One region of the Streptomyces sp. NPDC127129 genome, then DNA from elsewhere that is predicted to be linked to it. Evidence: predicted binding sites of a transcription regulator. Region 1 holds the regulator's gene; the other holds the start of a gene.
The links. The regulator HspR, encoded in region 1, represses chaperone genes until heat shock. The targets are predictions, from matches to a motif close to TTGAGNNNNNNNNNCTCAA.
Positions count from the first base shown of each region.

Region 1 (3,961 bases):
GCACCTGCCGCGCCCACATCGCCAAGCTCGCCTCCGCCCTCGGGAGCGGGAGCCGGGCGCAGCTCGGCTACCTCATCGCCCAGTCCGGAATCCTGGAGCAGGAACACTGACCGTGTACGTACAGATCGACCTGGACGGCCCCGCGGGGACGCTGCGCGTCTCCGGGTACGACATGCCCACCGTGGAACTCGTGCGCGCGCCGGGCGACGAGCCCGACCCGCTCATCCCCATCGGCACCCGCGCCGCCGGCCGGCTCACCCTCACCGCCGACGGCGCGCCCGCCCGCATCCGGCCCGGCCGCGGGCGGCTCCTGCGGCGCTCGTACCGGGTCGACGCCGTGGTCTCGGGCACCCGCTACCGGCTCGTGCCCTGCTCGTACGTGGAGAGCCGGCTGCTCCGCGACGGGCGCCCCCTGGGCACCCTGGAGTCCTCGGGGGACGGCAAGGTGGACGCGGAGTGGGCGCCCGGCGCCGGACCCGAACCGCTGGACCGGGCCGTCGGCACCGCGCTCGCCGCCGCCTTCGGCACGGGCGCGGCGCCCTGGTGGGACACGGCGACGAACATCGTGGCCGAACTCATCCCGTAGCGCGCGCAACGCCGCACGCACGCATGCACGCGCACGCATGCACGCACGGCGAGGCCCCCTCCGCTTCTCGCGGAGGGGGCCTCGCCGTACAGAAGGTTCCGGCCGGGACTACTCGGGGCGCTTGGGGCGCCACACGACCAGCGCGCTCGCCTGCTGGACGTCCGTGTACGGGACCAGGTCGCGCCGGTACGAGGCGTGCACCTGCGCCTCGCGCTGGCGCATCGCCGACGCCGCGCCCTCGACGGCCGCCGACAGCTCGGCCACCCGCTGCTGGAGCGCCGCGACCTGGTTCTCCAGCTCGATGATGCGCTTGATGCCCGCCAGGTTGATGCCCTCGTCCTGCGACAACGCCTGCACCGTACGGAGCAGTTCGATGTCACGGGCCGAGTAGCGCCGTCCCCGGCCCGCCGTGCGATCGGGCGAGACCAGGCCGAGGCGGTCGTACTGACGCAGCGTCTGCGGGTGCAGACCCGACAGCTGGGCCGCCACCGAGATGACGTACACCGGCGTCTCGTCGGTCAGTTCGTACGGATTACGGCTGCGTCCCGGTCTGCTGTCCATCGGGTCAAGCTCCCTTCGCGGCCTGGAACAACTCTGCCCTGGGGTCCTCGCCCGCCGTCGCCTCACGGTAGGTCTCGAGGGCCTCACGGGCCTTGTCGTCGAGCTCCTTGGGCACCGCGACCTCCACCGTCACCAGCAGGTCGCCGCGGGTGCCGTCCTTGCGGACCGCGCCCTTGCCGCGGGCGCGCATCGTCCGGCCGTTGGGGGTGCCGGCCGGAAGCTTCAGCGTCACCGCCGGGCCGCCCAGCGTCGGGACCTTGATGTCGCCGCCGAGCGCCGCCTCGTCGAACGTGACGGGCACGGTGACGGTCAGGTTGTCGTCCTTGCGGCCGAAGACCGGGTGGGCGTCGACGTGCACGACCACGTACAGGTCGCCGCTCTGGCCGCCGCGCTCGCCCGGAGCGCCCTTGCCGCGCAGCCGGATCCGCTGCCCGTCGGAGACACCGGCGGGGATGCGGACCTGCATGGTGCGGGAGGACTTGGCCCGGCCGCTGCCCTTGCAGACCTCGCAGGGGGTCTCGGCGATGAGGCCGCGCCCCTTGCAGTCCACGCACGGGTCGGTGAGCGAGAACGAGCCACTGCCGCCGCGCGAGACCTGGCCGGTGCCGACGCAGGTCGGGCACACCCGGGGCGTGCCGTTCTTGTCGCCGGTGCCCGAACAGGCCTTGCAGGGCGCCTGGGAGGACATCCGCAGGGGCACGGTCGCGCCGTCCACGGCCTCGGTGAAGCTGAGCGTCACCTCGGACTCGATGTCCTGGCCGCGGCGCGGCTGCGTACGCGTGCCCGCGCCGCCGCCCGCGCCCCGGTTGAACAGTCCGCCGAAGACGTCGCCGAGACCGCCGCCGAAGCCGCCGGCCCCGCCGCCCGCACCGCCGGGGCCCTGGGCGCCGCCGAAGAGGTCACCCAGGTCGAAGTTGAAGTTGCCGCCGCCCGGCCCTCCGGAACGGAAGCCTCCGTTGCCGAAGAGCGCACGGGCGTCGTCGTACTCCTTGCGCTTCTTGGGGTCGCCGAGGACGTCGTTCGCCTCGGAGATCTCCTTGAAGCGCGCCTCGGCGCTGGTGTCGCCCTTGTTGGCGTCCGGGTGGTTCTCGCGGGCGAGCTTCCGGTACGCCTTCTTGATCTCGGCGTCGGTGGCGTCCTTGGGGACGCCGAGAACCTTGTAGTAGTCCTTCTCGACGAAGTCCTTCGTACTCATCGACGTCCCTCCTTCCGGACCGCTCCGGTGATCGTCGCGCTAGCCCTCCTCGGGGCCACCGCTCTCCTCGTCCGCCGACTTCTCGTCCTTCGCGGCCGGCGTCGCCCCGGGCTGGGGCTCGGCCACCGCCACGCGCGCGGGCCGGATGGTCCGCTCGCCGATCCGGTACCCAGGCTGCAGGATCGCCACGCAGGTCGTCTCGGTGACGTCCGGTGCGTAACTGTGCATCAGGGCCTCGTGGATCGTCGGGTCGAAGGGCTCGCCCTCCTTGCCGAACTGCTGCAGCCCCATCTTGGCGGCCACCGTCTCCAGCGACTCGGCGACCGACTTGAAGCCGCCCACCAGCTCGCCGTGGTCCCGTGCCCGGCCGATGTCGTCGAGCACGGGCAGCAGCTCCGTCAGAAGGCCCGCGACCGCGATCTCCTTGACGGTGACACGGTCACGCTCCACCCGACGGCGGTAGTTCTGGTACTCGGCCTGAAGGCGCTGGAGGTCACCCGTGCGCTCGCTGAGCGCGCTGCGGACCTGGTCCAGCTGCGCCGTCAGGCCGGCCGTCTGTGCGGCGTCCCCGGCCGGGGCCGCCGAGCCCTCCTCCGCGGAGGGGGTCTCGGCGGCCTCGGCGGCGTCGTCGGCGCCGGAGGGGACGTCGGGCTTCTCCTCGAAGCCCGGGGTCTCCTCCGTCATCAGGCAGCGCCGCCCTTCGGCTTCTCGTCGTCGACGATCTCGGCGTCGACGACGTCGTCGTCGGCCTTGGCCTCACCCTGCGGGGCGTCGCCGCCGGCGGCCTGCGCGGCCTGGGCGTCGGCGTACATGGCCTGGCCGAGCTTCTGGGAGACGGCCGCGACCTTCTCGGTGGCCGTACGGATCTCCGCGGTGTCCTCGCCCTTGAGCTTCTCCTTCAGCTCGGCGACGGCGGTCTCGACCTCGGTCCTGACCTCACCGGGGACCTTGTCCTCGTTGTCCTTGAGGAACTTCTCCGTCTGGTAGACGAGCTGCTCGCCCTGGTTGCGGGACTCGGCGGCCTCGCGGCGGGCGTGGTCCTCGTCCGCGTACTTCTCGGCCTCTTCGCGCATCCGGTTGACCTCGTCCTTCGGCAGCGAGGAGCCACCGGTGACGGTCATCTTCTGCTCCTTGCCCGTGCCCAGGTCCTTCGCGGTCACGTGCATGATGCCGTTGGCGTCGATGTCGAACGCGACCTCGATCTGCGGGACGCCACGCGGGGCCGGCGGCAGACCGGTCAGCTCGAACATGCCGAGCTTCTTGTTGTACGCCGCGATCTCGCGCTCACCCTGGTAGACCTGGATCTGCACCGACGGCTGGTTGTCCTCGGCCGTCGTGAAGATCTCCGACCGCTTGGTCGGGATCGTGGTGTTGCGCTCGATGAGCTTGGTCATGATGCCGCCCTTGGTCTCGATACCAAGCGACAGCGGGGTCACGTCGAGGAGCAGGACGTCCTTGACCTCACCCTTGAGGACACCGGCCTGCAGGGCGGCGCCGATGGCGACGACCTCGTCCGGGTTCACACCCTTGTTGGCCTCCTGGCCACCGGTCAGCTCCTTGACGAGCTCGGCGACGGCCGGCATACGGGTGGAGCCACCGACGAGAACGACGTGGTCGAT
Region 1 covers NZ_JBHXTV010000006.1:332,508-336,468, reverse strand. The annotation lists gene ACFVGW_RS14600 (helix-turn-helix transcriptional regulator) at 1-110, shown strand, start outside; gene ACFVGW_RS14595 (hypothetical protein) at 113-586, shown strand; gene ACFVGW_RS14590 (heat shock protein transcriptional repressor HspR) at 695-1,147, opposite strand; gene dnaJ (molecular chaperone DnaJ) at 1,152-2,342, opposite strand; gene grpE (nucleotide exchange factor GrpE) at 2,382-3,026, opposite strand; gene dnaK (molecular chaperone DnaK) at 3,026-3,961, opposite strand, start outside.

Region 2 (3,961 bases), on a different contig from region 1:
AGGCGCTCGGCGGTCTCGCGGACGCTGTAGTGCTGGAGGTAGCGCAGCTCGATGACCTCGCGCTGCCGGGTTGGGAGCCCGGCGAGCGCGTAGGCGACGGCCGCGTAACGGGGCGATGAGGCCAGCAGGCAGTCCTCCGCCGAGGGCGCGGCTCCGGCGGAGGCGGGTGTGTGCTCGCGGGCCCGGTCGGCGAGGGCCCGCTGGCGGCCGGCGGCCCTTTCGAGGTCGATCGCACGACAGTGGGCTATTCGCCGCAGCCAGGCGGGGACGCTCCCCTCGTGGAAGCCGGAGGCGCTCTTCCACACGGTCAGGAAGGTCTCCTGGACGGCGTCCTCGACGGTCTGGGCGGGGAAGCCGCGGTTGAGGAGATGGGCGAAGAGGGGGCCTGCGTGCCGGGCGAAGAGCCGGGACAGCGCGTCCTTGTCGCCGTCGGCGACGGCGTGGACGAGCTGCCCGTCGCACCCGTCGTCCTCGACCGCCGGCCGGTCCTCGGTGCACTGCCCGCACCCGGGATAACTCGTCGTCACGACCGGTGAACGCATCGGAGGGGTGCGGAGGTTGCAGTTCCGCGTGTCTTTTCCCGATACGCCGGGTGCCGGCCCGTCGTACGAGGCGAAGCCACCCCCGCCCCGGAGTGCCCCGCCCCCCGTGCGTCACGCCTTGCTGATCTCCTGGCGGCGCACCATCTCGGCGATCCAGGTGGGGGCGAACGGAGAGGTGCAGTTCGGGGCGGTCGGGTAGTCCTTGAGGACCTCCAGGCGCTCGCCGATGCCGACCGCGCGGGCGCGGTGCCCGGGGTGCTGGATCCCGATCTGGGCCAGGCAGGTGTTCATCGCCCACTGCAGCCGGTCGGGTGCGTCCTTCATCTCGGCCTCGACGACGTCGAGCAGTCCGTCGAGGTCGAGACCGGCGGGCTTCTTCACCACGCGCTCGGCGGTCAGCGCCCAGCCGGCGCTCGCGACCACGGGGTCCGGGTCCGCCGACCAGGCGAGGCGCAGCTCCTCGGCGTGCGGGCTCTTCTTCACCACGTAGTTCACGAGCCAGTCGTGCACCTTGGGGGCGCGTGCCTCGCGCACCATGGTGTCCAGTTCGTCCCGCTCGAACGCCTTCGGGCGGCAGATCAGCAGCGCCAGGAGCCTCGCGGCGGTGACGTCCGTCGCCCAGAGCTCGCGGGCGAGATCCTGCTGCGTCCCGAGCTCCTTCGCGAGCGCGCGCAGCCGGGTGAGGTTCACGCCGTGATCGTCGCCGCGCTTCTCGTTCGCCGCGCGCATCTTCGGGTCCTCGAGCGCGGCCAGGTCGGCCATGACCCGCGCCCGCGTCGTCCCGGTCGTCACCTCGGTCACCTGGGTCTCCTCTTTCTCGCGGTGGCAGCCAGCCTACGGCCGGCCGACACCGATACGTCCTGCCGTGTCCCGATCGCTCAGAGCGAACGCCGCTCGGGGAACAACCCAAGGCTCATGTGCATTGAGTCCACATAGCTCAACTTGACTGCCGAAGGGGAGATCATGGCTGCTGAGTCCATGGCGTCCGTGCCGCTCACTCTGCCCGTGCTGCCGCTCGACGACGAGGTCGTGCTGCCCGGAATGGTGGTGCCGCTGGACCTGTCCGACAACGACGTACGCGCCGCGGTGGAGGCCGCCCAGGCCGCCGCCCGTTCCGGGGCCGGCAAGCCCAGGGTGCTCCTCGTGCCCCGGGTCGACGGGACGTACGCCGGGACCGGCGTCCTCGGCACCGTCGAACAGGTCGGCCGCCTGTCCGACGGCGACCCCGGCGCGCTCATCCGGGGTCGCGGCCGCGTCAGGATCGGCGCCGGTACGACGGGCCCCGGCGCCGCTCTCTGGGTCGAGGGAACCGTCGTCGAGGAGGTCCTGCCCGACCCGCTGCCCGGCTCCGTGACCGAGCTGGTCAAGGAGTACAAGGCGCTGGCCACCAGCTGGCTGAAGAAGCGCGGCGCCTGGCAGGTCGTGGACCGCGTCCAGCAGATCGACGGCGTCTCCGCCCTCGCCGACAACTCCGGCTACTCGCCCTTCCTCACCCTTGAGCAGAAGGTCGAGCTCCTGGAGACCGCCGACCCGGTCACCCGCCTCAAGCTCGCCACGGCCCAGCTCCGCGAGCACCTGGCCGAGCAGGACGTGGCCGAGTCCATCGCGAAGGACGTCCAGGAGGGCGTCGACAAGCAGCAGCGCGAGTTCCTGCTGCGGCGCCAGCTCGATGCCGTACGCAAGGAGCTGCGCGACCTCAACGGCGAGACCGACGGCGACGAGTCCGACGACTACCGGGCCCGTGTCGAGGCCGCCGACCTGCCCGAGAACGTACGGGAGGCGGCCCTCAAGGAGGTCGAGAAGCTGGAGCGGTCCAGCGACCAGTCCCCGGAGGGCTCCTGGATCCGCACCTGGCTCGACACCGTCCTCGAACTGCCGTGGAACGAACGGACCGAGGACCAGTACGACATCCAGGGCGCCAAGGCGATCCTCGACGCCGAGCACGCAGGCCTGGACGACGTGAAGGAACGGATCACCGAGTACCTGGCGGTGCGCAAGCGGCGCGCCGAGCGCGGGCTCGGGGTCGTCGGCGGCCGTCGCGGCGGCGCCGTCCTGGCCCTGGTCGGCCCGCCCGGTGTCGGAAAGACGTCGCTGGGCGAATCGGTCGCGCACGCGATGGGACGGAAGTTCGTCCGGGTCGCGCTCGGCGGCGTACGGGACGAGGCGGAGATCCGCGGCCACCGGCGGACGTACGTCGGCGCGCTGCCGGGCCGGATCGTACGGGCGGTCAAGGAGGCCGGGTCGATGAACCCGGTGGTCCTGCTCGACGAGATCGACAAGGTCGGCTCCGACTACCGCGGCGACCCCGCGGCCGCACTCCTCGAAGTCCTCGACCCGGCGCAGAACCACACCTTCCGCGACCACTACCTGGAGGTCGAACTCGACCTCTCCGACGTCGTCTTCCTGGCGACGGCGAACGTCCTGGAGGCCATCCCGGAGGCGCTGCTCGACCGGATGGAGCTGGTGCGCCTGGACGGGTACACGGAGGACGAGAAGGTCGTCATCGCCCGCGACCACCTGCTGCCCCGGCAGCTGGAGCGCGCGGGTCTGGAGCCGGGCGAGGTGGTCCTGGAGGACGCGTCGCTGCGGAAGCTGGCGGGCGAGTACACCCGTGAGGCAGGCGTACGGACCCTGGAGCGCTCCATCGCGCGGCTGCTGCGGAAGGTCGCGGCGCAGCACGAACTGGGCGACCGGGAGCTGCCGTTCACGGTCGGCGTCGACGATCTGCGCGGGCTGATCGGGCGTCCGCACCACATCCCGGAGTCCGCCCAGGACCCGGCCGAGCGCCGCACGGCGGTGCCGGGCGTGGCGACCGGGCTCGCCGTCACCGGCGCGGGCGGTGACGTCCTCTTCGTGGAGGCGTCGCTCGCCGACCCGGAGACGGGCGCGGCGGGACTCACCCTGACGGGCCAGCTGGGCGACGTCATGAAGGAGTCCGCGCAGATCGCGCTCTCCTTCCTGCGGTCGCACGGCGCGGAGCTGGAGCTGCCCGTGACCGGTCTGAAGGACCGGGGCGTGCACATCCACTTCCCGGCGGGCGCGGTGCCGAAGGACGGCCCGAGCGCGGGCATCACCATGACGACGGCGCTCGCGTCGCTGCTCTCCGGCCGGCTGGTCCGGACGGACGTGGCGATGACCGGTGAGGTGTCGCTGACCGGCCGGGTCCTCCCGATCGGCGGTGTGAAGCAGAAGCTGCTCGCGGCCCACCGGGCCGGCATCACGACGGTCGTGATCCCGAAGCGGAACGAGGCGGACCTGGACGACGTCCCGGCCGAGATCCTGGAGAAGCTGGAGGTCCACCCGGTGACGGACGTCCGCCAGGTCCTGGAGATCGCCCTCGCCCCTGCGGAGGTGGCGGTGAGCGCGGCCGCGTAAGCGGTTCCGGCGGTACGAGAAAGCGGGGCGCCCCTCACCGGGGC
Region 2 covers NZ_JBHXTV010000012.1:248,461-252,421, reverse strand. The annotation lists gene ACFVGW_RS24025 (RNA polymerase sigma factor) at 1-542, opposite strand, end outside; gene ACFVGW_RS24020 (DNA alkylation repair protein) at 654-1,304, opposite strand; gene lon (endopeptidase La) at 1,506-3,917, shown strand.
Region 2: a site for HspR is predicted at 1,465-1,483, ahead of lon (endopeptidase La). Genes of this name have one in related genera too.